3 regions of the Micromonospora sp. NPDC049107 genome follow, and region 1 is predicted to be linked to each of the others. Evidence: riboswitches for the same ligand, from Rfam matches in the RefSeq annotation. Region 1 holds a riboswitch; each other region holds the start of a gene.
The links. Region 1 has a riboswitch for cyclic di-AMP ahead of AB0B55_RS23145 (hypothetical protein). Riboswitches for the same ligand answer to the same signal wherever they lie in the genome.
Positions count from the first base shown of each region.

Region 2: linked by a shared signal. The riboswitch ahead of AB0B55_RS17400 (transglycosylase family protein) and the one ahead of AB0B55_RS23145 (hypothetical protein) in region 1 are both predicted to bind cyclic di-AMP.
Region 3: linked by a shared signal. The riboswitch ahead of AB0B55_RS15120 (hypothetical protein) and the one ahead of AB0B55_RS23145 (hypothetical protein) in region 1 are both predicted to bind cyclic di-AMP.

Region 1 is NZ_JBEZEC010000009.1:242,217-251,995, reverse strand. It holds gene AB0B55_RS23170 (hypothetical protein) at 1-283, shown strand, start outside; gene AB0B55_RS23165 (carbonic anhydrase) at 346-1,005, opposite strand; partial or broken gene AB0B55_RS23160 (alpha/beta hydrolase) at 1,156-2,058, shown strand; gene AB0B55_RS23155 (AAA family ATPase) at 2,274-4,391, shown strand; gene AB0B55_RS23150 (cation diffusion facilitator family transporter) at 4,499-5,416, shown strand; cyclic di-AMP (ydaO/yuaA leader) riboswitch at 5,529-5,660, shown strand; gene AB0B55_RS23145 (hypothetical protein) at 5,714-6,742, shown strand; gene AB0B55_RS23140 (hypothetical protein) at 6,836-7,363, shown strand; gene AB0B55_RS23135 (SRPBCC family protein) at 7,383-7,835, opposite strand; gene AB0B55_RS23130 (hypothetical protein) at 7,909-8,088, shown strand; gene AB0B55_RS23125 (STAS domain-containing protein) at 8,106-8,468, opposite strand; gene AB0B55_RS23120 (hypothetical protein) at 8,858-8,998, shown strand; gene AB0B55_RS23115 (hypothetical protein) at 9,139-9,546, shown strand; gene AB0B55_RS23110 (cellulose binding domain-containing protein) at 9,717-9,779, opposite strand, start outside.
Region 2 is NZ_JBEZEC010000006.1:337,477-347,255, forward strand. It holds gene AB0B55_RS17375 (histidine kinase) at 1-100, opposite strand, end outside; gene AB0B55_RS17380 (nitrilase-related carbon-nitrogen hydrolase) at 210-1,646, shown strand; gene AB0B55_RS17385 (BTAD domain-containing putative transcriptional regulator) at 1,624-4,440, opposite strand; gene AB0B55_RS17390 (peptidase inhibitor family I36 protein) at 4,626-5,027, shown strand; gene AB0B55_RS17395 (peptidoglycan-binding domain-containing protein) at 5,137-5,625, opposite strand; cyclic di-AMP (ydaO/yuaA leader) riboswitch at 5,894-6,064, shown strand; gene AB0B55_RS17400 (transglycosylase family protein) at 6,064-6,732, shown strand; gene AB0B55_RS17405 (hypothetical protein) at 6,808-7,164, opposite strand; gene dinB (DNA polymerase IV) at 7,268-8,455, opposite strand; gene AB0B55_RS17415 (VOC family protein) at 8,513-8,950, opposite strand; gene AB0B55_RS17420 (GNAT family N-acetyltransferase) at 9,041-9,754, opposite strand.
Region 3 is NZ_JBEZEC010000005.1:300,989-310,767, reverse strand. It holds gene AB0B55_RS15130 (MarR family winged helix-turn-helix transcriptional regulator) at 1-297, opposite strand, end outside; gene AB0B55_RS15125 (carbonic anhydrase) at 458-1,165, shown strand; gene AB0B55_RS15120 (hypothetical protein) at 1,225-2,247, opposite strand; cyclic di-AMP (ydaO/yuaA leader) riboswitch at 2,251-2,382, opposite strand; gene AB0B55_RS15115 (YibE/F family protein) at 2,549-3,907, opposite strand; gene AB0B55_RS15110 (copper-translocating P-type ATPase) at 4,220-6,277, shown strand; gene AB0B55_RS15105 (metal-sensitive transcriptional regulator) at 6,283-6,579, opposite strand; gene AB0B55_RS15100 (copper ion binding protein) at 6,675-6,884, shown strand; gene AB0B55_RS15095 (hypothetical protein) at 6,898-7,836, shown strand; gene AB0B55_RS15090 (heavy metal translocating P-type ATPase) at 7,849-9,779, shown strand, end outside.

The sequences.
Region 1 (9,779 bases):
CCAGGCTGGCCAGGGTGGCGCCCTCAGCGTGCTGGGCGAGTTCAAGTACCTCATCCCGCTCAACGGCGGCAAGCACGCCTACGTGCGTAACCTGACCAACGGCAAGACCGCGCACCTGCGTACCGACTCCGACGCGTTCGTCGAGGAGATCCGGGCGCTGGCCGCCGCCGGCCACGCCGCCAAGATCCGGGCGGAGATCAACAACCTGGCCACCGTTCACCCGAACGACGGCTGGGAGGCCACCGAGAAGCGTCTGGTCGCGGCCGGCGTCTTCGAGGGCTGAGCCCTCCCCCACCGCACCACCGACCGCCCGCCGGGAGTTCCCGGCGGGCGGTCGTTCGTTTGTCAGGACGCTTCGAGCAGAGCAACCTCGCCGGTGCTCAGGTCGTAGAGGCCGCCCACCACGGCCACCCGGCCGGTGGCCACCGGCCCGGCCAACAGGTCGTCGACGCGCAGCGCGTCCACGGTGCGCCGGACGTGTCGGCGGACCGTGAGCGCGAGCACCGCCGGATCGTCGAGCCCCACCTCGACGACCGCCGGGGCGATCTCGTCGACCAGGTGGGCCAGCGACCCACCGGGGCGCTCGCCGGTGCGCAGGGCGTCCACGGTCGCGCCGACCGCACCGCAGCGCTCGTGCCCGAGCACCATGACCAACGGCACGCCGAGCTGCCCCACCACGTACTCGATGGAGCCGCACACCGCCCGGTCGAGCACGTGCCCGCCGGTGCGGATCACGCAGATCGCCCCGAAGGTCTGGTCGAAGATCGCCTCCAGCGGCACCCGCGAGTCGATGCAGCCGAGGACCACCGCGTACGGCTGCTGGTCTCCGGAGGCGGCCGCCGCGGCGGCGGTGACGTCGTGCCCGTGGATCGGCTGGCCGCTGACGAACCTCCGGTTGCCGCCGAGCAGGTCGGCCAACGCGGCCCGGGGCGTGCCGCCGGCCTGCCGTCCCCGCCCCCCGGACCCGCCCGTCGGCGGAACCGGCGTCGCCCGCGCCGACTCCATGCCGTTCAGCTTGGCCCGCCGGCGCACGGCCAGGGGCGGGGTCGGGAATGTTCGCCCGACCGCGATTGGCGTGGCGTCCCGACGGGTAGCCGGTGTTACCGCCGGGTATCGGAGGTACGGGTGATGCCGGGGCGAGCCTGGGAGGTGGCGATGCCGGAGCGACTCGAAGTCGGTATGCCCGACGGCGTACGGCTGCACGTCGAGACCACCGGTCCCGTGCACGCCTCGGTGACGGCGGTCCTCCTGCACGGCTGGACGCTGGACGGGCGCAGCTGGCACCGGCAGCTCGACGCGCTCACGTCGTCCTTCGGCGACTCGGTGCGGGTGGTCACCTACGACGCGCGGGGTCACGGCCGGTCGAGCTGCATGGCGCTGCCCACGGCCACCCTGGCCCAGCTCGGCGACGACCTGGCCGCCGTCCTCGACGCGGTCGCGCCGAGCGGTCGGGTGGTTCTGGTCGGGCACTCGATGGGCGGAATGACGATCATGGAGTACGCGCACCGCCACCGGGAGCACTTCGCCGCGCGTACGGCCGGACTGGTCTTCGTCTCGACCACCGCCGAGGGGCACACGCACACCGTGTACGGGCTCTCGCCACGCATCGCCCGGCTGATCCGGCTCGCCGAGACGACCGGTGCCGGCGTGCTGGCCCGCTGCGGCTCGTGGCGAGCGCCCCGGGCGCTGCTCAACGCGCTGCAGCCGAGCATCCGGTGGATGCTCTTCGGCGACCGCTGCGATCCCTCCGACATCCGGTTGGTCACGTCGGCGGTGGCCCGCGCCTCGCTGCGCTCGATCGGCGGTTTCCGCGCCTCGATCGGCGCTCAGCGCCGGCTGGACACCCTCGCCGCCCTGGCGCACCTGCCGGCCGCCGCCCTGGTCGGTGACCGGGACCGGCTGACCCCGCCGCCGTGCGCCGAGTCGATCGCCGCCGTCCTGCCGGCCACCGAGCTGACCGTCTGCCCGGGCGCCGGCCACATGCTGATGATGGAGCGTCCGATTGAGGTGAACGCGGCCCTGACCGGCGTCCTGGGCCGGGTGCTCGCCGCACCCTCGCCGCACGGGCCCGGCCCCAGCGCCGCACCCTCGCCGCACGGGCCCGGCCCGAACGGCGCACCCCCGCCGCACGGGCCGGTCGTGAGCGCCGTCGCGGCGGGTCGCTGAGCACGTTCGCGCACCTCGGGCGCGGCGGGTCGGGTCGGGGGCCGTACCCTTCTGCGGTTGGCCCGCGCGGTTCGCGCCGCTTGCCGGCGACATCGAAGGAGCGTGCGTTGACCGACCAGACCGCCCTGGAGCAGGAGATCGCCGTCGAGCAACGGCACCTCGACCGGGTGTACGCCCGACTGGCCGAGCTACGGCAGTCGGCGGTGCGCGCCGAGCGGGACGGCTACCGGATGGCGCGGGTGGGCACGTTCGGCGCGCTCGTCGAACGCGACGCGATGGTCTTCCACGCGGCTCAGCGGCGGCACACCCTCGACGCCGAACACGAGGGCCTGGTCTTCGGCCGGCTGGACCTGCGCGACCGGCAGGTGCTGCACGTCGGGCGGCTCGGCATCCGTGACGAGGACGCCAGCACCCTCGTCGTCGACTGGCGGGCGCCGGCCGCGTCGGCGTTCTACCAGGCCACCCCCGCGCAGCCGCTGGGCGTGGTGCGTCGCCGCACCATCCAGTCCCAGCGGGAGCGGGTCACCCGCATCGAGGACGACCTGCTCGATCCGGAGGCGGCCCCGGAGGGGATGACGGTCGTCGGTGACGGCGCGCTGCTGGCCACCCTCTCCCGGGCCACCGGTCGCGGCATGCGCGACATCGTGGCGACGATTCAGCGGGAGCAGGACGAGGCGATCCGGTCGCCCGGCTCCGGGGTGACGATCGTCGCGGGCGGCCCGGGGACCGGCAAGACGGCGGTCGCCCTGCACCGGGCGGCCTTCCTGCTCTACTCCGACCGCAGCCGGTACGCCGGTGGCGGCATCCTGGTGGTCGGGCCGTCGACCGTCTTCGTCGAGTACATCGCCTCGGTGCTGCCGTCGCTCGGCGAGGACACCGCGACCCTGCACTCGCTGGGCACCCTGTTCCCGGGGATGACGGCCACCCGAACCGACCCGCCCGAGGTGGCGGCGGTGAAGGGCTCGCTGCGCATGCGCCGGGTGCTGGAACGGGCGGCCCGCGACGCGGTGCCGGGGGCTCCTGGCGAGCTGCGCCTGCTCTACCGGGGCGGGCTGCTGCGGTTGGACCGCCGCGAGCTGGACGCGATCCGGGACCGCGCGCTGCACCGGGGCGCCCGGCGCAACGAGGTTCGCCGCGCCGGCTTCGACGGTGTCTTCGCCGCGCTGTGGGCGCAGGCCCGGCGCGTGAACATCGGCCGGCTGCCCGAGCAGCGGGCCTTCGAGGACGAGATCGCGGAGCGGCCGGAGTTCCGGGAGTTCCTCAAGGCCTGGTGGCCGCGCCTGCACCCCCGGCACGTGCTGGGCTGGCTGGCTCGACCGGATCGGCTGCGCCGGTACGCCGGCGGGATCCTCTCCGGCGCGGAGATCCGGCTGCTCGGCACGGCGTACCAGAGTCTGGACAGTGCGGGCCTGACCATCGCGGACGTGGCGCTGCTCGACGAGCTGGACGCGCTGCTCGGCAAGCCGGTGAAACCGGCGCGGGCCCGGCGCGACCCGTTCCAGCTCGCGGGCGGCGTTCGTGAGCTGAGCACCGCGGCCGACCGGCAGCGGGCCGCCCGCGCGGCGGCCCGGGAGCGGCCGGAGGACTACCGGGAGTACGCGCACGTGGTCGTCGACGAGGCGCAGGACGTCTCGCCGATGCAGTGGCGGATGATCGGTCGGCGTGGGCGGTTGGCCTCGTGGACGGTGGTGGGCGACCCGGCGCAGACCGCCTGGACCGGTGACCCCGAGGAGCTGACCCGCTCCCGCGACCAGGCGCTGGGCCGGCGCAAACGGCACGAGTTCACGCTCACCACCAACTACCGCAACTCGGCGGAGATCTTCGCGGTGGCGGCGGCGGAGATCCGCCGGCTCTATCCGGACCTGCCCCTGCCGAGGGCCGTCCGCTCCACCGGCGTCGACCCGGTCGAGCTGGTGGTGCCGCCCGCCGGGCTCCAGGCCGCGGCCGTACAGGCGGCCACCGGCCTGCTGGGCGAGGTCGACGGCACGGTCGGGGTGATCACGCCGGTCACCCGCCGCGACGAGGTCGCCGGCTGGCTCGACGCGCTCGGCGCGACGCGCTTGCAGGTGGTGACCAGCCTGGAGGCCAAGGGCATGGAGTACGACGGGGTCGTGCTGGTCGCCCCCAGCGAGATCCGGGCCGATCCGGGCTCGGGTGTACGCACGCTCTACGTGGCGCTCTCCCGGGCAACCCAGCGGCTCACCACCGTCGACCCGACCGGCTGACCGTCGGGTTGGCGCGCCCAGGGGCCGGCCCTCGCCCTACACTTGCACACATAGCGATGTGAGCATACATTTGACCGGGTCCCGGGCGACGTCGGAGGGTGGGTCTCGTGGGAGCAGGACATGACCACCACCACGGGTCGGTCGCCAACGCCGCCCACCAGCATCGCGGACGGCTCTGGGCGGCCTTCGGACTGCTCGCTGCCCTGATGGTGGTCGAGGCGGTGACCGCCTTCCACACCGGCTCGCTGGCGCTGCTCTCCGACGCCGGGCACATGTTCACCGACGTACTCGGCATCGGGATGGCGCTCGCCGCGATCACCGCCACGCGGCGGGCCACCGGCGACCCGCAACGCACCTTCGGGCTCTACCGCCTCGAAGTTCTCGCCGCGCTGGCCAACGCCGTCCTGCTCTCCGGCGTGGCGGTCTACGTGGTGATCGAGGCGATCGGCCGGTTCGGCGACCCGCACCGGGTGCTCAGCGGTCCGATGCTCACGGTGGCCATCCTCGGCCTGCTCGCGAACGTGGTCGCCTTCGGGCTGCTGCGCGCCGGCGCCCGGGAGAGCATCAACCTCCAGGGCGCCTACCTGGAGGTGCTGGGCGACCTGCTCGGCTCGCTCGGCGTGATCGGCGCTGCGCTGCTCATCGCCGTCACCGACTGGTGGTGGGCCGATCCGCTGGTCGCGGTCGCGATCGGCGTGTTCATCCTGCCGCGCACCTGGCGGCTGGGGCGGGCCGCCGTACGCATCCTCGTGCAGGCCGCCCCGGAACACCTCCAGGTCACCGCCGTGCACGACCGACTGGCCGCGGTGCCCGGCGTGGTCGAGGTGCACGACCTGCACGTCTGGACGCTCACCTCGGGCATGGAGGTGGCCTCCGCGCACCTGACCATGGCGCCCGGCGCGGAGGTCGGCGCGGTGCTCACCGCGGCGCGTACCGCCCTGCGGGACGACTTCCGCATCGAGCACGCCACGCTGCAGACCGAACCCGGTGCCGCCCCGGGCGCCTGCGGTTCCGTCGAGTGGTGACCGTCATCCTTCGCGATGGTGCCGGCACCTTCCGTCACATCGGCTGCACAGACCCCACCAGCACCGGTAGGCTCTGTCCCGGCCACCACCCGGCGGCGCCTCCCGGCGCCGGTGGCGGCCGTCGCCTAATCGCCCGACAGGGCGAACCGGGGAACCATGTTCCTGGGGTGCATCCGCGTCAGCGGTAGGGATCTTCCGTCCCGAACCCGTCAGCTAACCCGGTCGGCGGCTGACGGAAGGACATGCGTAGTGGCACCAGCACGACCACCCGCCGCCCGGCTTGCGGCACTGATCGTCATGATGGTCACCCTCGGCGTCGCGCTTCCGGTCGGCGCCGCCACCGCCGCTCCCCCCGCCGGCCTGCGGGCCGCCGCCGCGCCCGACGGCGACGAGGAGGGCGGCACCCCGGCGCTACGGGCCCAGCTCGAGGCGGCCAGCAAGGGCTACCTGGACGCGAAGCGCGCGCTGGACACCTCCATCCAGCGGCAACAGCAGCTCGCGGTCAAGCTGAAGGACACCGAGGCCGAGATGACCGTACGCAACGGCAAGGTCGGCGAGATCGCCGGCGTCGCGTACCGCACCGGCCGACTCAGCACCGTCTCGGCCCTGCTCAACAGCAACACCCCCGAGGGCTTCATGGACCGGGCGGCCGCCCTCGACGTGGTGGCCGCCAACGAGGACCGGGTGCTGCGCGACCTGCACGCCACCCGGGACGAGGCGAACCGCACCCGCGTCGCCCTCGACGGCGAGATCCGGGAGCAGCGTAAGCAGGTCGAGGTGATGGCCAAGCGCAAGGAGCAGGCCGAGCGGGCCCTGACGGTCGCCAACGACAAGGCACGCGCCAGCGCCGCCGCCGACACCGACACCGGCTCCAACCGTGGCACCTCCACCGCCAACGCCCAGCCCGCACCGCGCAACTCCGACGGCTCCTGGCCATCCGAGTCGTGCAGCATCAACGACCCCACCCCGGCCAGCGGCTGCATCACCCCCCGCACCCTGCACGCGCTCAACCAGGCCAAGGCCGCCGGCTTCACCCGGTACGTCTCCTGTCACCGCAACGGCGGCTCGGGCGAGCACCCCAAGGGCCGGGCCTGCGACTTCGCCGCGCAGAAGGGTGGCTTCGGCGGCATCGCCACCGGCGGCGACAAGACGTACGGCAACAACCTGGCCGCGTACTTCATCCGCAACGCCGACCGGCTCGCGGTGCTCTACGTGATCTGGTTCAAGCAGATCTGGCTACCCAGCAGCGGCTGGAAGTCGTACAGCGGGGGGAACGGCGACCCCTCCAGCGACCACACCAACCACGTGCACCTGTCGGTGTACTGACCACCGACGCCGTCCGGGGTACGTCAGCGGGCGTACCCCGGACGTCGTCGCTGGTCGGACGACCACGCGGGGTCGGGCCGGGAGCATTCGGGTATGCCGCGAATCGCGCCCCGCACGCGCAAGGCCCTGCTCACCCTGCACCTGGTCACCTCCCTCGGCTGGCTCGGGGCCGACCTGGTGCTACTCACCCTCGGCATCGCGGCACAGCGCGGCGCCGACCCGGCCGTGGTCTACCCGGTCGCCGGGCTCGTCGGCACCGTGCTCTTCGCGCCGCTGAGCGTGCTCGTGTGGCTCGTCGGTGTCGCCAGCGCGCTGCTCACCCCCTGGGGCCTGCTGCGCTACCGCTGGGTGGTGATCAAGCTCGTGATCACCACAGTGATGGTCGGGCTGGTGCTGTTCCTGCTCACGCCGAACCTGCGGCACGCCGCCGCGCTGGGCGCCGCGCTACCGACGCGGGACCGCGCCGACCTGGTGATCGCGCCCGCGGTGTCGACCAGCCTCATGATCATCGCGACGGTCCTGTCGACGTACAAGCCCTGGGGACGCCGACCCGCCGGCGGCACGACGCGGGATCGCCCTGCGCGCCCCGTGACGCCACGTCACGCACCAATAAGGAAGTAGTGGGCGCGGGACCGAGGGCTCACGGCGCGGGGTCGTCGAGGGCCGCGCCGAGGCGCGCGGCCAGGGCGAGGTGGGCGGCGCGGGCCTGACCGAAGGCGTACCGGAACAGGGGTGTCGGCGCGCGCAGGGTGATGTCGACGTCGATGCGGACCAGACCGTCCGGCTCGGCGCGCAGCCGGGTGTGGTTGCGAACCGTGGTGGCGGGCCACTGGCGGGCCACGGTGACGATCTCGTCGGGCTCGCTGACCAGCACGTCCGCGTGGTACGTGGTGCGAAAGCGCAGCGGGCCGGCGACCAGCCTGTCGTTGATCGTGTAGCTGGCGCGGGCCCCCGGGCGGGGCGGCACCTCGCGCACCCGCACGATCAGGGGATGCAGTTCACCCTGACGGGTCAGGTCGCTCAACAGCGCCGCCGCCTCGGCGACTGAGCAGCGGGCCTGGACGGTGTAGCTGAAGGTATCGCTGCCGAACACACCGTCTCCCGACGTCGCTGGTCGCACGATCGTCCCGTACGCCGCCCTGGGCTGGCAACGGCCGGACGGACTGGTGCTGTCCCTCGGGGTCGACGTGGTGCTCTGCGCCGCCTCGTTGCAGGAGCCCGGGCAGGCCGCGCAGCCCGGCACCGACGTGGCGTTGCTGGCCGCCGGCTACGCGTCGGTCACGGCGATCCGGGCAGTCACCGAGGTGACCGACGTGGACCTGACCGGTCCGGACGCGCAGGCCTGACGGTGGCCGCCCGCGCCTCAGGCGCCGGGAAGCACCTCGGGGGTGGCGGCCCCGGCGAAGTAGGGCTCCGGTGCGCCGAAGAGACCGAGCAGGCCGGTCACCCAGAGCTGACGGTGCACGAACCGGCTCGGCTCGGTGACGACCAGCTTGACGCCACTGACCTCGGCGGTCTGGAAGCCGGCGACCATGGCGCTGATGCCCACGGAGTCGATGAAGGTGACCAGCCTCATGTTCAGCTCGATGCGCAGCGGACGGCTCTTGGCCAGCACCTCCGCAATCGCCTCTCGCACCTCGTACGCTGTGTCGACGTCGATCTCACCCCGCGGGGCGATCTCGACGACACCACCGGACAGGACCGACTTCACGATCGACAGGCTCACGCGAGCACCTCCACCCGCCCGTCCCCCGGGCGCCTCATCAGTACGCGGGCCGCGACCGAGAGTATTCCTCCAACGGCCTCGGTCGCCACCCCTCGGGATGAGCAATTCACGGATCCGAGCGGACAAAGTCGCCCATATCCCCACTTTTCGGCATCTGATCATTCAATACTTTTCGTTATCTGATCAGTCGACGATCGGTCGGAACCGACGCGTCGCCGGACCAGGGTAGCGGTCGCGGTCCGGCAGGCCCGACATCCGTGCCGTCCCGTACGCCCGCCCCGCGTGGGACCGGCGTGTCGCGCCAGCGGTCCCGGCCCGACCCGCCAGCGTGGTTGCCGACGCTTCCTAGCATCGGCCCGGAACACCCACCGTGACGGAGAGGACCTTCGATGATCAAGCGACTGGCCGGGTTGGCCGGCGTCGGTCTGCTGCTCGCCCTCGTACTGGCCTGCGGTTTCGGCGGCGGAGACGACGACGATGACGATGACGACGATTTCGCACGCGGCGTGGCCGCGGTGGCGGTGCGCTGACCCCCGACGGGTGCGCCACTCGGGGCCGGGTTTGCGCGCCACCGGCCCGGGGCACTGCGCAGTCAGCGAACCGTGTCGCGCTGGACGGACGCCGAGGTCCGAAGTGGCCGGCGGCTTCGGCACCTGAGGAGGTAACCACGATGTTCGGAACCAACCTACTGGACCGGCGAAGTAAGCCGGAGCGGATCGCGGACCAGGCGTGGGAGCAGCTGCTCTCCGCCGTCAGCTCCGCGGGCGACAGCGTCCGGGACACCGCGCGGTCGGCCCGTCGCAGCAGCGGCGACCTCGCCGACGGCGCCGGTGACCTGGTGGGCTCGGCGGCGGAGGAGGCACGGCGTCGCGCGGCGCGCGCCTTCGACGCGCTCGCCGGACGCCAGCCGGCGCTGCCGTGGACGCTGCTGATCGGCGCCGCGCTGGTCGGCGCGGCGGTCGGCTGGGCCGTCGGCTCCGCCGCTCGCGCCGCCGGCAGTCGAGACGACCGCGCGGTGGACGACGTCGAGTTCGTCGACGTCGACCGCCCCAACTCCCCCGTCGGCCTGGACGACTAGCCACCGGTACACCGAGCGGGCCCCGTCGACATCGCGTCGGCGGGGCCCGCTCGCGTACCGGTGGCGGTGCTGGGCGGAATGTGCGCCCGGTCCGCCGGGGTGCCGGACCCCTCAGGCAACCCCGGCGGACCGGTGTTCTCGGGTGGCCCGGACGACGCCGGGCCACCGGGTCAGCGACTCGTGCAGCTCACCGAGGCCGGCGGCGAGTTGGTGCCGGTCCAGGAACCGAGGAA
Region 2 (9,779 bases), on a different contig from region 1:
GCGGCAGCACCCACCAGGCACGGGGACCGCCGGCCAGGGCGGGTAGCACGGTCGCGGCCACGGCGGCCACGGTGACGGCGAGATTGACGTACCGCTTCACGCCGGCAGTATGGTCTCGCCGGGCGCTGCCGCGCCTCCCTCCACAGGACCAGATCACCTCCAGTTCGTACGGCGATCCGCCCCGGCCGCTCCCGCCGCACGATCGACGCATGACGACGATCATCGCCGCGCTCCTCAGTGGACTGCTCTGGCTCGGTGGTTCCGGGCTGCACCCGGTTGCCGCGCTGACCTGGCTCGCCCCGATCCCGCTGATCCTCGCCTCGGTGCGGGTACGCCCGAGGACCGCGCTCGGTGCGACGGTTCTCGCCTGGTCGATCGGCCAACTCGGCATTGTCGGGTACTACCGCGGCACGCTGCGACTACCGGTCTTCGTGGTCGGCGGCGTGTTCGTGCTCGGCCTCGGCCTGGCAGCCGGCACGGTCCTGCTCGCCCGGACGCTCCTGCGGCACGGGCGAGTCGGGACCGCTGTTCTCACCGTGCCGTCACTGTGGGTGCTGGGCGAGTACGCCGCGTCCCGCCTGTTGCCGCACGGCGCGTGGTGGAGCCTCGCCTACACGCAGGCGGACGTCCGCCCGGTCATCCAGCTGACCGCGCTCACCGGCGTGTGGGGCGTCACCTACCTGCTGCTCGCCGTCCCGATCGCCCTCGCCGCCCTGCTCGCAGGCCTGCGACCCACCCGCACCGCTCGGCTCGACGGCCCACGCCCGGCCCTCACCTGCCTGCTCGCCCTCCTGCTCGGCGTCGGCGGATGGTCGGCCTGGTCACTGAGTCGCTCCCCGCAGCCGGCCGAGCCGCTGACCGTGGGCCTCGTCGCGCTGCGACAGTCCGAGGACGGGCTCCCGATCGACGAACCGTCCGGGCGGGACCTGCTCACCCGGTACGTTCCGCGGGTCTCGGACCTGGCCGCGCGCGGGGCGCGGATCGTCGTGCTGCCGGAGAAGGTGTTCGCCGTGACAGACGCCACCCTGCCCCTGCTCGTCGAGGCGCTCCAGCAGACCGCGGCCCGGGTCGTCGTCGGCGTGGTGCTGCGGCGGGCCGGGACCGCGAGCAACGTGGCGCTGGTGCTGGACCCGAGCGGAACGATCAGGACGTACGAGAAGCAACATCTGATCCCGGGCCTGGAGGACTGGCTGACGCCGGGCGGCGACGAGGTGATCGTGGACGGGCGGTTCGGCGTGGCGATCTGCAAGGACCTTGACTATCCCGGTCTGGTCCGGCGGTATCGGGCGCAGGGCGTCTCGGTGCTGCTCGTCCCCGGCCTGGATTTCACCTCCGACGGCTGGCTGCACAGCCGGATGGCCCTCGTCCGTGGGGTGGAGAACGGGATCACCGTGGTCCGCGCCGCCGCGTTCGGCCGGCTGACCGTCACCGACCCGGGCGGCAGGGTCGTGGGCGAGGCGACCGCCGGTGACGCGGAGCTGCTGGTCACGGCCGCTCCGACGCGAGGGTCAGGCACTGTCTATTCGCGTACGGGAGACTGGTTTCCGATCGTGTCCCTGGTCTTGTTCGTGATCTCCGTGGGAGCGGCGGTGGGCCGGCCGAGCGGCGGACCCCGCCGACGGGTCACGACCCCCCGGCGGCCGTGAGCCGTTGACGGATCCGCTGCGCGTCCGGGTGGCCCAGCTCGTCGAGGATGCCCAGCGCCGCCCGCCAGCTCCGCGCCGCTTCCGCCGGGTCGCCGGCGTCGACCAACGCCTCCGCCAGGTGCGTCAGCGTGTCCGCCTCGTAGTACCGGTCCCGGAACTCCCGGTACAGCGCCAGCGCGTGCCGGTAGGCGACCACCGCCTCCGCTGGTCGTCCGGCGCGGTGCTGCGCGTAGCCGAGGGTGTCCCACGTGGGCGCCTGGCCCTGCCGGTCGTCGAACTCGCGCAGCAGCTCCAGCGCCTGCTGGCACGCCTCAACGGCGGCGTCGTGCTCGCCGAGCTGGGCCCGGTACCAGCCGACCGCGTTGAGGGCCATCGCCTGCCCGTAGCGATGGCCCGCCTCGCGGTACAGCGCCAACGCCGCCTCGGCATGCCGGACCACCTCGGCTCGCCGGCCCTCCCGGTCGGCCACCTCGGCGAGATCGAGGTAGGTGTGCGCCTGGTTGGCGGGGTCGCCCAGCTCGCGGAACAGCTCCAGCGCCCGCCGGAGCTGACCGGGCGCCTCGTCGAGCCGGCCCAGCCGGGCCTGCGCCCGCGCCAGGCTGCGGTGCGCGTACGCCTGCCCGACCGCCGCGCCGCCGCGCCGCGCCGCCGCCAGCGCCGTCCGCTGCACCGCCAACTGGTCGTGCCAGCCGCCCTGGCGGTCCAGGAAACTGGTCAAGCTCCACGCCAGCTGCCAGGCGTGCCGGTCGGCGCCGCTGGCGGCGCACCGTTCCACGAGCGCGATCAGCACGTCGCGCTCGCGCGTGAACCACGCCATGGCCTCGTCGTGGTCGCCGAACTTCTCCGGCCGCACGCCGGCGACGGCCGGGGCGAGGGTGATCGGATCCCAGTGCGGATGCAGCAGCACGGCCGCGGCGTGCGCGCTGTGCAGGTAGTGGTCGAAGAGTCGGCCGCGCGCCTCGGCCCGGTCGCCGGCCGGGTCGTGCTCGGCGGACAGTTCGGCCGCGAACGCCCGCAGCAGGTCGTGCATGGCGTACCGGTCCGGGGCACGTTCCAGCATCAGGTGCGCATCCGCCAGCTCGGCGAACGCCGCCTGGACGGCCCGCCGGCCGGCACCGACGAGACTGACCCCGGCCGCCGTACTCACCGTCACGTCCGTGCTGCCGCCGACCAGCCGGAACAGCCGCGCGGTCGGCACCGACAGCAGCCGGTACGACCAGGACAGCGCCGCCCGCACGCTGCTGTCGTGGTCGCCCGTGTCGAGCCCGTCCAGCCGGCCGCCGGCCCGGAGCTGCGCGCCCAACTCGGCCAGCGGCAGGTGGGGCCGGACCACCGCCCGCGCCGCCACCACGACCAGGGCCAGCGGTAGCCGGTCACAGAGTCGGACCAGATCGTCGACCGCGGCCCGCTCCGCCTCCGCCCGCGCCCCGATCCGCGCGTACAGCAGGGCCTGCGCGTCGTCGGCGCTGAGCAGATCCAGCACGACCGCCTCGGCGCCCTCGGTGGCCACCAGACCGGTGAGCCGATCCCGGCTGGTCACCAGCACCAGGCAGCCGGCCGCGCCCGGCAGCAGCGGCCGTACCTGCGCGGCGTCCCGGGCGTTGTCGAGCAGCACCAGCACCCGCCGACCGGCGAGCAGGCTGCGGTACAACGCGGTCTGCGCCTGCTCGTCCGCCGGCACCTCGCGCGGCGGCACCCCGAGCGCGGCCAGGAAGCCCCGGACCACCTGCTCCGCGCTTCGGACGACGCCGCTGTGGCTGTAGCCCTCCAGATTGGCGTAGAGCTGCCCGTCCGGGAACTGCCCGGCGACCCGGTGCGCCCAGTGCACGGCGAGGGCCGTCTTGCCGACCCCGCCCGCTCCGGAGAGCACGGCCAGCGGGACGGCCCCGGGTCGCTCCTCGGCGGACGCCCGCAGCGCGTCCAGACGGTCCAGCTCCGAACGCCGCCCGGCGAAGCCCCGGACATCCGACGGCAACTGCGCGGGGACCGGGCGGTCCGGCCGCGACGGGGCGACGATGACCGCGGCGGCCGGCACGGGGGACACCTCCGGGGTCGGCGAGGTGACCTCGCCGCGCAGGATGGCCTGGTGTAGCTGGCGAAGCTCGATGCCCGGGTCCACACCGAGCGCGTCGGCGAGCCGGTCCCGCAGTCGGGCGTAGTACGTCAGTGCCTGCGCCCCGCGACCAGCCGCGACCAACGCGTGCAGCAGCACGGCGGCGACCGGTTCGTCGAGCGGGTGCTCGTCGGCGAGCCGGGTCAGCGGATCGATCACCGCATCCGGCTCGCCCCGTCGCAACAGCCCACGGGCCCACTGCACGACGGTGTCGGTGTGCCGGCGGTGCCAGTCCTGCCGGACCCGGGCCGCCCACTCGCCCGGCAGCCCCGCCAGCGGCTCGCCACGCCACAGCTCAAGCGCCCTGCGCAGCAGTTCCACCCGTTCGGGGTCCCCGTCGGGCAGCCCGTCGGCACGCTGCCGCAGCGCGTCGAAGTGCGGGCCGTCCACTGTCTCCGGTGGCAGGTCCAGCAGGTAACCACCCGACCGTCGCGCCAACACGTCCGGCGCGCCCGCGTCGGCCAGCACCCGGCGGAGCCGGGCGAGGTAGACGTGCAGGTTGTGGCGAACCCGGGGCGGCGACGCGTCGCCCCAGACCCGGTCCACCAGAGCGTCCAGGTTCACCGGTCGGCCCACGTCGACCGCCAGTGCGGCCAGGACGGCGCGCTGGCGGGCCGCTCCGGCATCGACCGGACGGCCGTTCGCCCAGACCTCGACCGGCCCGAGGACCCGAATCTCCATGAACCGCCGCTCGCTGCACCGCCGGTCGCCCCACCGGCACCCCCGGGACAGCCGGATTGAGGTTCCGGCAGGAATTCGTCGACCTTCCGCGCAGATCATCGTTGCTACAAGGACATCGATCAACGTGATGTCGGCAACTCGACTCGCGGCCGGTTCCGGTCGTGACGACACCGGAGGTCACCATCGTGCGAAGTGCTCTGCGAAGGCTCACGTCCGCGCTGCTCGGTACGATCGCCGTGGGCGCCACGCTCGGCGTCGCCCCGAGTCCGGCCCAGGCCAACTACGCCTGCCCGTCGGGTCTGCTCTGCCTGTACGCCGGGGCCAACTTCAGCGGCGACATCTTCCTGCTCGACGGTCCGTACAACGGATGCAACGACGTCCCGCTGCCCTCGTACTTCCGCAACCGGGCCCAATCGATCATCAACAACCGGCCGTCCGGCACCGTCTCCACCTTCTGGGACAACGCCAACGCCACCGGCCTGCTCGGCTACCAGCACGCCTATGGCTACCGGGCGAACCTGGCGTACGACTCGGCCGCGATCGGGGGGAACTGGAATCAGCGGATCGAGGCGGTCCGGGTCTGCTGATCCATGAGCGTCGCCGCGCAGGGGGGGAGCCGGCGACGCCGCACCGGGGGAGGGGCCGCCACGGCGCCGGCCGGAGTCCGCGAGGGCTCCGGCCGGCGCTGTACGGCGGTCAGCCCGGGTAGTAGCAGACGTTGGGAATGACCGGGCCGCCGTTGACCCCGAAGATCGCGAAGCCCATGTAGGCACGTGTCTGCGGGCCGTACTCGCCGTCCTCGGCGATGTTCGCGTACACGATGTCCTCATTGATCTTGTGCTGGGCGTACCGGACGGCGTCCCGGGTCTTCGGACCGTAGTTCCCGTCCAGGCTGAGCGACCGCGCGTAGCAGTTGTTCAGCGCCTCCTGGAGCACCAGCACCGCGGAGCCCGAGTGGCCGTAGGTGAGGTAGCAGCTTTTGTTTCCGGTCTGCCAGCCGACGGTGGGCACGTGCATGTCCGCGCCGCCCGGGTAGCCGCCGACCCGGTAGAAGGTCAGGCTGGTGCACGGGCTGGACGCCTGTGCGGCGGTCGGCGCGGACAGCGTCAGGCCAGCGCCGGCCAGTAGGGCTACGAGGACGGCTGCGGCGCGGCGACGGCCGTTGCGACTCTGCTGGAGCGGCATGATCTCCTCCTGGGGTGTCGTTTCCGGGATGGACCCGGTGTGCTCCAGAGCATCGCTACCGCCCGTCTACGGTTTCCTGTCCGAACGTCAATTCACCGGGACGGCAGGCCCTGATCGGAAACGGTCCATGATGGCCGCTGCACAGGTGGACGTCGTCCGCAACCGCTGGCCGCAGCGCCCCGCGTGAGCCGGTGAACAACTTCACAAGCGGTGGGCGACCGTCACCCACCGTGCCTACCGTCGGTCGGGTCCACCACCGTGGACGCCGCGACCGGCAACGCCAAATCCTGCCCCCGGTCGTCGGAAACAGAACCCGGGCAGGAGCGGGGGACCCAACGTTCCTCGGTGCATGTCACCTCGGGGTGAAGCCGCCAGCGCGCGGCCGGGCTCCTCGGCCCGAACCCGACAGCTCACCTCGCCGGCGTGGAGGAATGATCCATGACGTCTGCGTACACCCCCCGTCATCGACGGGTCACCACCCGCCGCGTCGCCGTCGGTACCCTGGCGGTCGGCGCGGTCACCGGCGCCGTCGCCCTCTTCGGCCCGGCGGCCCCGGCCCAGGCCGGTGTCAACTGGGACGCGATCGCCCAGTGCGAGTCCGGCGGCAACTGGAAGATCAATACCGGGAACGGCTACTACGGCGGGCTGCAGTTCTCCCAGGGCACCTGGGCCGGCTACGGCGGCACGAAGTACGCCGCCCGCGCCGATCTGGCCAGCCGTGGCGAGCAGATCGCGATCGCCGAGAAGGTGCTCGACGGGCAGGGCATCGGCGCGTGGCCGACCTGCGGCCGCAAGGGCGGCTCGTCGGGCGGTACCTCGACGAAGTCCACCGCGAAGTCCCCGACGAAGTCGACCTCCAAGTCGTCGACGTCCACCTCCGGCAAGGAGCGGCCGGCACGCGGCGACCAGCCGGCTACCCGTGGTCACGAGCGGACCGCCCCGGCGGCCGGCGGCGACACGTACGTGGTCGCGCCGGGGGACACCCTGTCGGAGATCGCCGAGCGGCACCCCCGCAGCGGCGGCTGGCAGGCCCTGTACGAGCGCAACCGTCAGCTGATCGGCGCGGACCCGGGCCTGATCTTCCCGGGGCAGCGGCTCGCTCTCTGACGTACGTACCGACGAACGCTCGGCCGGGTCACCGGCCGAGCGTTCGTTCGTCTGGCGCTGTCCTCGCGGGACGGGTCACGCCGCCGAGGCGGCCGACCTCGCCTCGCGGCGGGCCATCACGTCGCCGTTCCAGCCCCAGCGCTGCGCCGGCGCGGCGGCCTCGGCCGTCCAGCCGGTGCCGCCCCCGCCACCGTCGATGGCCGTCTCGACCGAGTCGGGGGTGCTGCGGGCCAGTCGCAACGACTGCTCGGCGGTCGTACGCGCCGCACACGGCCAGGACTGGCCGGCGCACTGGAGGTTGCGGCAGCGACCCTCGTCGTCGGCCTCGTGGGCCTCGAGCACGTCGACCGCGAGCTGCCAGAGCAGCGGGTCGGTCACGTCGCCCGGACGTTCGGCACGACGGCTCGGTCGGTTGCTGGTCTCGTCGGACATGGGCCCCCCTCGTCAGGCTTTCCCCTCAAGACTTCACCTGTGTGCGGCCGGCTAAACCGCCGACCTGCTGTGATGTGTCTCCGGTCGCAGCAACCGGGGCGCTCTAGTCCGGCAATAGCGGCATCTCGACACCGGGAGCGCGGCCGAGCAGCGCCGCCCGGGTGAGCGCCGTCGAGCCGAAGCGGTCGCGGACCGCGTCCACGGCGGCGTCCAGGTCGGCCCCGGTGTTGGCTTGGAACGGCAGCTCCGGCTGCACCGGGTTGTCGTCCAGGTTGCCGACCGAGACGCCGAGCAGGGTGACCCCGCGCCGGTCGATCTCCGGTAGGGCGGCCCGCAGCAGTGTCCGGGCGGCGGCGAGCAGTGCGGTGGTGTCGGCGGTCGCCTTGGCCACGGTGTGCGAGCGGGTGGCGCGGGTGTAGTCGCCGAAGCGGAGTCGCAACACCATGGTGCGTCCGGACCGTCCGGCCGCCCGCATCCGTCGGGTGACCCGGTCGACCAGACCGGCGAGGATGGCGTCCAGTTCCTCCGGCGCAGGTGGGGTACGCCCCAACGCGTGCTGCGCGCCCATCGAGCCCCGCCGCCGGCCCACCTGCACCGCCCGGGGGTCGCGGTTGTGGGCGAGAGCGTGCAGGTGCAGGCCGGCGCCGGCCCCGAGCAGGGACACCAGCGCGGCCTCGCCGAGCCGGGCCACGTCCGCGACGGTACGGATCCGGCGTTCCCGCAGCTTCGCGGCGGTGACCGGACCGACGCCCCAGAGCCGTTCCACCGGCAGTGGATGCAGGAACGCAGTCTCGGCGTCGGGGGCGACAACCAGCAGCCCGTCCGGCTTCGCCACTGCGCTGGCCACCTTCGCCAGGAACTTCGTCCGGGCCACACCCACCGTGATCGGCAGGCCGACCCGGTCGCGGACCTCCCGGCGCAGCCGCTGGGCGATGTCGGCCGGTGTGCCGACCAGCCGGCGCAGCCCGCCCACGTCGAGGAACGCCTCGTCGATGGAGAGCCCTTCGACCAGCGGCGTGGTCTGTCGGAAAATCTCGAACACCGTCCGGCTGGCCTGCGTGTACGCCGACATCCGGGGCGGCACCACGATCGCGTCCGGGCAGAGCCGTCGTGCCTGCTGACCCCCCATCGCGCTGCGCACACCCCGCGCCTTCGCCTCGTAGCTGGCGGCCAGCACCACGCCGCCGCCGACGATCACCGGCCGTCCGCGCAGGCGCGGGTCGTCACGCTGCTCGACCGACGCGTAGAAGGCGTCCAGGTCGGCGTGCAGGATGTGGGCGTCGTGCGACACGTACACATGTTCGCATGACGGCCGGTCGTCGCGGCAGTGAGCTGGGAGAACGCCCGCTCAGTCGAGGCAGAACTCGTTGCCCTCCGGGTCTGCCATGACGATGTGACCGGCGCCGAGCGGGGGAGCGGGCTCGTGTCGGGCGAGCCGTGTGGCACCCCGAGCGGTGAGCCGGTCGGCCTCCGCCTCCAGGGCCGCCATCCGGTCGTCACCCGTCAGCCCCGGCGCGGCCCGCACATCGAGGTGGACGCGATTCTTGGCCTGCTTGCCCTCCGGCACCCGCTGGAAGAACAGCCGTGGCCCCGCCCCCGTGGGGTCGACCACCGCCGACGCGTCGTTGCGTCGCTCCGGCGGCACGCCCATCGCGTCCAACGCGGCCTCCCACGAGTCGAAGCCCCCGGGCGGGCCCTGCAACTCGTAGCCGAGGGTGTCGGCCCAGAACGCCGACAGGGCGGCAGGATCGGCAGCGTCGAACGTTATCTGCACTTCACGGGCCATAGCAGCATCCTCGTTCCCGGTCCGGTCGGTCATGTCGCCATCCTCTCGCGACGGACCGACAGGATCGTTGCGACAGCGGGTGCGGTCCGGTCACAGGTCGTCGAAGGGGCGGGCGTAGCGGAATTCGCCCCGGATCGATCCGTGCCAGGCGGTCAGCGGTCGGGCCATGAAGTACTGCGGGCCCCACGGCTGCGGCGGGGTGACGCCCAGCTCGACGGCCGGCCGGAACCCGAAACGCGGGTAGTACTCGGGGTGCCCGAGGAGCACCACGAGCGCCTCGTCTCGGGCGTCGGCGGCGCCCAGGACCGCGTGCATCAGGGCGCTGCCGACCCCGCGTCGCTGCCAGCCGGGCAGCACGCCGAGCGGCCCGAGACCCAACGCCACCGGCGCACCGGCCACGCGGGCCCGCGTGGCCACCACGTGACCCACCACCAGGCCGTCCGTATCGACCGCCACCAGGGAGTACGCGGGCAGCCACCCGTCGTCGACGCGCAACGCGTCCACGAGCGTCGCCTCGACCGGCAGGCGACCGTCGCCACCGCCGTCGGTGCTCCTGGTGGCGGTGTCCGTGCTGGGCCCGTGCTCCGGATCGTGGTCCGGATCGTGGTCCGGCCCGTGGCCCGGATCGTGGTCCGGATCGTGGTCCGGCCCGTGGCCCGGATCGTGGTCCGGCCGGTGGCCCGGATCGTGCTGCGGCCCGTGCTCCGGATTGTCGGCAGGGCCGTGGTCGGCGGCGGCGAAGGCCGCGGCGTGCACGGCCCGGATGGCGTCGATATCGGCGGGGGTCTCACGTCGGATCAGCACCGCGCCACCATAGGTCGGCCGGGAA
Region 3 (9,779 bases), on a different contig from region 1:
GGTGGGGGTGAACAGCGCGAGGAGGTCACCGACCTGCACTTCGGCCTCGGCGGGGTGCCGGAACCGGCCGGCGGGGTTGAGGGTGTACTCGTTGCGCCGCCCCACCCGGGTGCGGTGCAGGTAACCCTCGGCCTCCAGGTCGGCGACGATGGCCTGGGCGGCCCGCTCGGTGACGCCCACCTCCGCCGCCACATCACGGAGCCGGGCGGTGGGGTCGCGGGCGATGGCGAGCAGCACATGGCCGTGGTTGGTAAGAAATGTCCAGTTCCGGCCGCCTCCGGCCGTCGTGCTCGCCATCGTGGGGGGCCGCCTTTCCGGGTCAACGTATGAAATCTAAATCACGCATATCTTGACGCATCTTGCCGTGCGTGTGACCGTTGAGCGCGAGCCAGCGCCCGCCGCCGGCCCGGTTGAAAAGACCGTTGAGCAGGTCAAACGCGTGAGACGAGGTGCGGGGATGAGCCGTTCCGGTACGCCCGGCGGGCAGCCGGGCACGCAGCGGACCGTCGAGCAGGCGCCGGTCGCCACCGAGCCGGCCCGAGCGTACGCCGAGCTGGTCTCTGGCAACCGTCGCTTCGTCGCCGGAGAGCCGCGCCACCCCAACCAGGATGCCGGGCACCGGGCCGCCGTGGCGGACGGGCAGCACCCCTTCGCGGTGATCGTCGGCTGCTCCGACTCGCGGCTGGCCGCCGAGATCATCTTCGACCGGGGGCTGGGTGACCTCTTCGTCGTCCGGACCGCCGGGCACACCACCGGGCCAGAGGTGCTGGGCAGCGTCGAGTACGCGGTGGCCGTCCTCGGTGCTCCGCTGGTGGTGGTGCTCGGGCACGACTCCTGCGGCGCCGTGCAGGCGGCCCGCGAATCGGCGGCCACCGGCATCGCGCCCCCGGGACATCTCCCAGCGGTGGTCGACGCGGTGCTGCCCAGCCTGCGACGAGCCACGGCCGAGGGCGTGCACGACATCGACGGCATCGTCGACATCCACATCGCGCAGACGGTCGAGACGCTGCTCGGGCAGTCGCCCGTGCTGGCCGACGAGGTGGCGCGGGGGCGGTGCGCGGTGGTGGGGATGTCGTACCGGCTCGCCGCCGGGGCGGTGCGACCCGTGACCCCCGTACCGGCCGGCGACGCCTCGGACGACCCGGCCGCGACCGCCGCCGCCTGACACGCGACGAGGGCCGCCCCGCTCGACGCGGGACGGCCCTCGAACTGTTGAGCGTCGGATCAGAGCAGCGACATGTGTACGTGGTCGGTGTGGTTCGATGGCCCGCTGTACGACTTCCAGCCGGTCGCCGGGAACCAGATCTGCCGGTTCCAGATCACGTAGTAGATGCCGAGCCGGTCGGCGTTGCGGATGAGGAACGCGGCCACGTTGTTGCCGTACATCCGGGTGTCGTCGTTGTGCCACGGGCTGAAGCCGCTCTTCTGCAACGACCAGTCACAGGCGCGACCCTTCGGGTGCTCGTACGGTCCACCGTTGCGGTGGCAGCCCACGAACCGGTTGAACCCGGCCCGCTTGACCTCCTTGTACGCGTGCAGCGTGCGCGGCGTGACGCAGCCGGAGGTGGTCGGGTCCTTCTCGCTGCACGACTGGGGCTTCCAGTCGCCGTCGGCGGTGCGACCCGGGCCGATCCGGGCGACCGGGGAGGTGGCGTCCACCAGACCGCCGGTGAAGCCCTTGCCGCCGACCAGCGCGAGCGCCTTGTCCGCGTCGCGCTTGTCCTTCGCCATCAGCGCGGTCTGCTTCTGCTGCTCCCGGACCTCGGTGTCGAGGGCCAGCTTGGCCTCCTCGGCGCGGGACTTCACCGCGTTGACCTCGGCGAGCTTCTTTTCGTTGACCATGTTCATCTCGTCGAGCGCCGCGGCCCGCTGGACGAACGAGTCCGGGGCGTCGGCCTCCAGCAGCATCGCGATCGCGCCGACCCGTCCGGTCCGGTACGACTGAGCGGCGATCTGCGCGACCTGCGGGGCCAGCGCGGCCAGGTCGGCCTTCGCCCGGTCGACCTCTGCCGCGAGTTCGACCTGCCGCTTCTTGGACTTGTCCAGTTTGGACTTGGCCGCCACGTAGTCCCGGTTGGTCTGCTCGATGACGTCGGTGAGCAGCTTGGGCTCGTCGCCGTCCTCCTCGTGCCCGGACGGTGTGGGGGTCGTCGGGGCGGCGTGGGCCGGGAGGGGTCCGGCGAGCACGGTCAGCGCGGCGAACACGGCCACCACGGGCGTCAACCAGCGGCGTAGGGGTGCCGTCACAATCTTCCCTTCCGTCGACCGCCGACCGGGTTAGCTGACGGGTTCGGGGCGGAAGTGGCCCCTACCGCTGTCGCGGATTCACCCCAGGTACCTGGGTCCCCGGCTCGCCGGTTGGCGATTGGGCGGTGGCACCGCAGGCGCCGCTGCGCGCCTTCGTCGGTGACCGGCAGCGAGGTTACCCGAGAGTCCACCGCCTGAGCTACGTCCTGATGCCGACTAAAAGCGTCATTTCGCCATGGCGTTGAGTGACCAGTGACGCGGTTCTCAGGGCGGGTGCCCGATCCGGTCACGCTGAGGAGTGTCACCATGCCGTATCCGTGCTCCTGTTCGGCTCTGGCCACCCGGTGGTGGCGGTGGATGGGGGTGTGTTCCGCTGTGGATCGGGCCGGTCGGCCCGATCCGTCGGCGGGGAACTGAGAGCGGCGAGCGCCTCCGCGCGGTCCGCGCGGGGGCGCGGTGGCGGGGCGTCCGCGTCGGGCGTGGCCGTCGACCCGGCCGCGGTCACCACCGCGGCCAGCCCGGTGGTGAGGGGTACGGCGGCGATCAGGCCGAGGGTGGCGACCGCGCTGCGGACGATTTCCTGTGCGAGGAACTCGCTGGTCAGAATCTGCCCGATGGGGCGCGAGTCGGCGGTGAGCAGAAGCAGCAGCGGCAGTGACGCGCCCGCGTACGCCAGCACGATGGTGTTGACCGTGGAGGCGATGTGCGCCCGGCCGACCCGGGTGGCGGCCCGGTAGAGCTGTCGTCGACCCAGCCCGGGGTTGGCGTTCGCCAGCTCGGTGACGGTGGCGGCCTGGGTGACGGTCACGTCGTCGAGTACCCCGAGTGAGCCGATGATGATCCCGGCGAGCAGCAGGCCGCGCAGGTCCACCTCCGCCTGGAACATCGAGAGCGTGGTGGCGTCCTCGCTGCCGAAGCCGGTGAGCTGGGTGGCGGCCGTGGCGATGGTCGCGAGGACGCCGGTGAGCACCAGGCTGCCCAGGGTGCCGAGGACCGCGACGGAGGTCTGCGCGGTCACCCCGTGTGTCAGGTAGAGCACCACGAACATGATCAGGGCCGCGCCGACCACCGCCACCAGCAGCGGTGACCGGCCCGCGCCGATGGCCGGCAACACGAAGGTGAGCAGGATGGCGAAGCTGGCGGCCAGGCCGGCGAGCGCGGCCAGACCCCGCCACCGGCCGAACGCGACGATGGCGGCGGCGAAGACCCCCACGAGCCACACCAGTGGCGTCCCGCGCTGGTGCTCGGCGATGTTCCAAGTGCTGAGGGTGGGATCGGTCGGATCGGTCAGCTCGACCAGGACGACGTCGTCGCCCACCTCGACCCGAGGCGCTCCGGGGCCGGCGGGGACGGGCGTGCTCACCTGCCGGTCGGCGCGCGGCCCGTCTTCGAGGAGTACGTCCACCGTGCCGCACGGCCCGCCGCTCGGCGTGCCCTCCGGGCTCGTCGAGGGTGGGCACGGTTCGGTCACCACCCGGGTCACCGTGCCGTGGTGGCGCGGCAGATCCGCCCCACCGCCGCTCTTCGGTGCGCCGTCCCGTGGCCACAGCACCACGGCGGCGACGACGGTGGCCACGAAGAGCGGCACCACCGTCGCGATGAGGATCCGTCGTACCCGGGGCGGGGCGGGTCGAGCGGAATGGCTGTGGTCGGAACCCAATGCGAGACTCCCAACGATCCGGTGCGGGGTACGTGCCGGCGGCCTCTGCGGTTCAGTTCCGCCGGACGAACGCGGGCACGAGCGCGTCGGTTCGCCGCCTGACGACCCGGCAATCACGGAGAGTGATGAAGTGGTCGGGTCGGCGCCGTACGGGGCCGCGCCGTGGCGGCGCCGTCGCCCGTCTCGGCGGCGGGATCCGGTGGGTCATCGCTGGACGATGCTAACCAGCGCGGCGGGGGGTCGCAGGTCGTGCGGACGTGTCGGGGGAGTCGAACCGCTGACACCGCCCCGGGCGCGGCGGATGGTGGAGTCATGCCTGAGCCACCCACCGAGCACCGACAGCACGACAAGCACGCCGGGCACGACAAGCACGCCGGGCACGACAAGCACGCCGGGCACGACCCGGCCCTGTTCCGTCGGCGGTTCTGGGTCTGTCTGGTGCTCACCGTGCCGGTGGTGCTGACCAGTGACCTGGTGGTGGACCGGCTCGGGCTCCGGCTGGACGCGCCGGGTCGCTCCTGGGTGGGGCCGGTGCTCGGTTCGGTGGTGTTCCTCTGGGGTGGCTGGCCGTTCCTGGTCGGCGCGGTACGTGAGATCCGGGACCGCGCGCCGGGCATGATGCTGCTGGTCGCGATGGCGATCACCGTGGCGTACACCGCGTCGCTGGCGACCAGCCTGGGCGCCTTCGACCTGGACTTCTGGTGGGAGCTGGCCGCGCTGGTCACCATCATGCTGCTCGGGCACTGGCAGGAGATGAAGGCCATCGGGCAGGCCCGTGGGGCGCTCGCGGCACTGGCGGCGCTGCTGCCCGACGAGGCCGAGCGGGTGGCGGCGGACGGGCGGGTCGAGCGCGTACCTGTCGACGGGCTGCGGGTCGACGACGTGGTGCTGGTCCGACCCGGGGGTCGGGTGCCGGCCGACGGCCGGGTCGTCGACGGCGACGCGGAGTTGGACGAATCGATGATCACGGGCGAGTCGCGCCCGGTTGCCCGGTCGGCGGGCGATCGGGTGGTGGCCGGCACGGTCGCCACCGATTCGGCGATCCGGGTCCGGGTCGAGGCGCTGGGCGACGAGACCGCGCTCGCGGGCATCCAACGCATGGTCGCGCAGGCGCAGCGCTCGGGCGGGCAGGCTCAACTGCTCGCCGACCGGTTCGCCGCCGCGCTCTTCTACGTGGCCGCCGGTACCGCCGTGCTCACCCTGGTGGTCTGGACCGCGCTCGGTGAGCCCGACGAGGCGGTGGTGCGTACCGTCACCGTTCTGGTGATCGCCTGCCCGCACGCGCTCGGCCTGGCCATCCCACTCGTCGTCGCGCTCTCCACGGCGCTGGCGGCGCGAAGCGGGATCCTGGTCAAGGACCGGCTCGCGTTGGAGCGGATGCGGACCGTCGACGCGGTGCTGTTCGACAAGACCGGCACGCTGACCCGGGGCGCGCACGAGGTCACCGACCTGGTGACGGCCCCCGGCGTGGGCCGGGACGAGGCGCTGCGGATCGCCGCCGGTGTCGAGTCCGACAGCGAACATCCGCTGGCCCGCGCGATCGTGGCGGCGGCCGGACCCGGTGGGCCGGCCCGTGCCGGCGGCTTCCGCTCGCTGCCGGGTCGCGGGGTGCGGGCCATCGTCGACGGTACGGAGTACGCGGTGGGCGGGCCGACCCTGCTGCGTGAGCGGGGTGGACCGCTGTCGGACGAGCTGCGGGAGGCGACCGGCCGCTGGTCGTCACGCGGTGCCGTGGTGCTGTATCTCCTGCGGTTGCCGGACACGGTGCTCGGGGCGTTCGCGCTCACCGACGCGGTGCGGCCGGAGGCCCGCAAGGCCATCGCCGAGCTGCGGGCCGATGGCGTCCGCACCATTGCCATGATCACCGGGGACGCGCGGTCGGTGGCCGAGTCGGTCGCCGCCGACCTGGGCTTCCGGGCCGGGGTGGACGAGGTCTTCGCCGAGGTGCTGCCGGCCGACAAGGACAGCCGGGTGGCGGAACTCCAGCGGCGCGGGCTGACCGTGGCGATGGTCGGTGACGGGGTGAACGACGCGCCGGCGCTGGCCCGCGCCGACGTGGGCATCGCGATCGGGGCGGGCACCGACGTCGCGATCGAGTCCGCCGGGGTCGTGCTGGCGTCGTCCGACCCGCGTGGCGTCGGGGCCGTGGTCCGGCTCTCCCGGGCGTCGTACCGCAAGATGCGGCAGAACCTGGCCTGGGCTGCGGGCTACAACGTGGTGGCGCTGCCGCTGGCGGCGGGGGTGCTCGCCGGGGCCGGGGTGGCGCTGAGCCCGGCGGTGGCGGCCGTGCTGATGTCCGCGTCCACCATCGTGGTGGCGCTCAACGCGCAGTTGCTGCGCCGGGTACGTCTCGATTCCGGGCGGGAGTGAGGCGCTCAGCCGCGCTTCATGAGTCGGCCGACGGCCGCCATCATCTCGCTGGCCATCTCGTCGGCCCGACCCTCGGCCGCCCCCTCGTGCATGCAGTGCCGAGCATGCCCGTCGAGCAGGCCCAGGGCCACCTTGTCGAGCGCGGCCTGGATCGCGGAGATCTGGGTGAGCACGTCGATGCAGTAGCGGTCCTCGTCGACCATCTTTTCGATGCCCCGGACCTGCCCCTCCACCCGGCGCAGGCGCGCGAGCAGTTGGTCCTTGCTGGCGGTGTACCCGCGGATCGGTGTGGGTGCGGTCATGGCGACGAGGATAGCGTACCCCTGGGGGGTATGGTAGCGTCCGTTCCTGCCGGCATACCCCCACCGGGTACCGGTACTACGAGAGGAGACGTCCGATGGTCGACACGACGTACCAGGTCAAGGGCATGACCTGCGGGCACTGCGTCAGCGCGGTCAGCGCCGAGGTGGGCGCGATCGAGGGCGTACGCGACGTGCGGGTCGACCTCGCCACCGGCCAGGTCACCGTCAGCAGCGAGCAGCCCGTGGACACCGGGGCCGTCCGGGCCGCTGTCGACGAGGCCGGCTACGACCTCGTCGAGGCGTGAGCGGAGGTCCGCGATGACCACGGTGACCAGGCTGGGCGCGTTCGCCCTCGGTCTCACGGCGGTCTTCGGCGCGGCGTACGGGGTCGGTCGGGTGGTCGACCCGGTCGACCCGGTAACCCAGAACCGGCCCGACGTCGCCCACACCTCGGGCCTCACCACGAGCGGCGAGGCGGCCGACCTCGTTCCCGGCGGGTTGCTCGTCTCCGACCGGGGCTACACGCTCCAACCGGTGACCGCGCCCGCCGGCCAGTTCGCGTTCCGGATCGACGGGCCGGACGGTCAGCCGGTCACCAGGTACGACGTCGCGCACGACAGACGGATGCACCTGATCGTCGCCCGCCGGGACCTGTCCGGCTTCCGGCACGTCCACCCCGATCTCGCCCCGGACGGCACCTGGCGGGTCGCCACCCCGCTGGCCGGCGCCGGGCAGTGGCGGGCGTTCGCCGACTTCACCCCGACCGGGGGCGAGCCGTTGACCCTCGGCGTGGACGTGGCCGTCCCCGGCGAGCTGACCGAGCGGACGCTGCCCGCCCCGGCGACCAGCGCCACCGTCGACGGTTACACCGTCACCCTGGCCGGCACGCCGGAGCCCGGCCGGACCTCGGCGCTCACCCTGACGGTGAGCCGTGCCGGGCAGCCGGTCACCGACCTGGAGCCCTACCTGGGTGCGTACGGGCACCTGGTGGCGCTGCGTCGGGGCGATCTGGCGTACCTGCACGTGCACCCGGACGGGACGCCCGGCGATGGACGCACCCCGCCCGGCCCTGCCGTCACCTTCCACGCTGCGGTGCCCTCGGCCGGCGCCTACCGGCTCTACCTCGACTTCCAGCACGGTGGGCAGGTGCACACCGCCGAGTTCACCATCCTGGCGGGCGCTGCCTCGGCCGCGACGGGCGAGCCGACACCGACCGGCGGGACCGACCACGGCACCCCCGGGCACGGGCACGACTGACGGGACTGGACGATGACCACCACCAGCAGCAGACCGCTGCCCGAGGCGCCGAACCGGATCGAACTGGCGATCGGGGGGATGACCTGCGCCGCGTGCGCGGCGCGGGTCGAGAAGAAGCTCAACCGGATGGACGGGGTGAGCGCCACCGTCAACTACGCCACCGAGAAGGCGACCGTCCGGTACGCCGACGACGTCACCCCGGACGACCTGATCGAGACCGTCCAGAAGACCGGCTACACGGCGGCCCTGCCGACGCCGCCGACCGCCGAGCCGCCGCCGCAGGACCCGCTGCGCGGTCCGCGTACCCGGCTGTGGGTCTCGGCGGTCCTGAGCGTGCCGGTGGTCCTGCTGGCCATGGTGCCGCCCTGGCAGTTCGACTACTGGCAGTGGCTCTCGCTGACGCTGGCCGCCCCGGTGGTCGTCTGGGGTGGGCTGCCGTTCCACCGCGCGGCCTGGACCAACCTGCGGCACGGCGCGGCCACCATGGACACGCTGGTCTCGATCGGCACGCTCGCCGCGTTCGGGTGGTCGCTGTGGGCGCTGTTCCTCGGTGACGCCGGTATGCCCGGGATGACGCACCCGTTCCGTTTCGCCATCACCCGCGGCGACGGCGCCGGCAACATCTACCTGGAGGCCGCCGCCGGGGTCACGGTGTTCATCCTGGCCGGTCGCTACTTCGAGGCCCGGTCCAAGCGGACCGCCGGCGCGGCCCTGCGCGCCCTTCTCGACCTCGGCGCGAAGGAGGTGGCGGTGCTGCGGGACGGGGTCGAGACCCTGGTCCCGGTGGACCGGCTCGCCGTCGGTGACCGGTTCGTGGTCCGTCCCGGCGAGAAGATCGCCACCGACGGTGTCGTCGACGAGGGCACGTCCGCCGTGGACGCCAGCATGCTGACCGGTGAGTCGGTGCCGGTCGAGGTCGGTCCGGGCGACGCCGTGGTCGGCGCGACGATCAACGCGGGCGGCCGGCTGATCGTCACCGCCACCCGGGTCGGCGCGGACACGCAGCTCGCCCGGATGGCCGACCTGGTCGAGCAGGCGCAGAGCGGCAAGGCGGCGGTGCAGCGGTTGGCCGACCGGATCTCCGGGGTGTTCGTGCCGATCGTCATCGCCCTGGCCGTGGGCACCCTCGGCTGGTGGCTCGGCACCGGGGCCGGTCCGACCGCCGCGTTCACCGCCGCCGTGGCCGTGCTGATCATCGCCTGCCCGTGCGCCCTGGGTCTGGCCACGCCGACCGCGCTGCTGGTCGGCACCGGTCGCGGGGCCCAGCTCGGTGTGTTGATCAAGGGACCGGAGGTGCTGGAGTCGACCCGCCGGGTCGACACCGTCGTGCTGGACAAGACCGGCACCGTGACGACCGGTCGGATGACCCTGGTGGGCGTGGTGCCGGCCAGTGGCGAGGACCGCGCGGAGCTGCTCCGGCTCGCCGGTGCGGTGGAGGCCGCCTCCGAGCATCCGATCGCCCGTGCCGTCGCGGTGGCCGCCGCCGAAGCGGGCGAGCTGCCCCGGGTGACCGGCTTCGCCAACCTCGAAGGGCTGGGCGTGACCGGCACGGTCGACGAGCGGGTCGTGCTGCTCGGCCGGGTCCGGCTGCTGCGCGAACGCGGTGTCGAGGTGCCGCCGGAGGTCGAGTGGGCCGTGCGGGACGCCGAGGCCGCCGGTCGTACGGCGATCGTCGCGGGCTGGGACGGGCGGGCCCGGGGCGTGCTCGCGGTCGCCGACGTGGTCCGGCCCACGAGCCGGGCGGCTGTGGCGCGGCTGCGCGCCCTGGGGCTCACTCCGGTCCTGTTGACCGGCGACAACACCACCGTGGCCCGGGCGGTCGCCGCCGAGGTGGGCGTGGACGAGGTGATCGCCGAGGTGCTGCCGGCCGGCAAGGTGGACGTGGTCAAGCGGCTCCAGGCGCAGGGGCGCTCGGTGGCGATGGTCGGTGACGGCGTCAACGA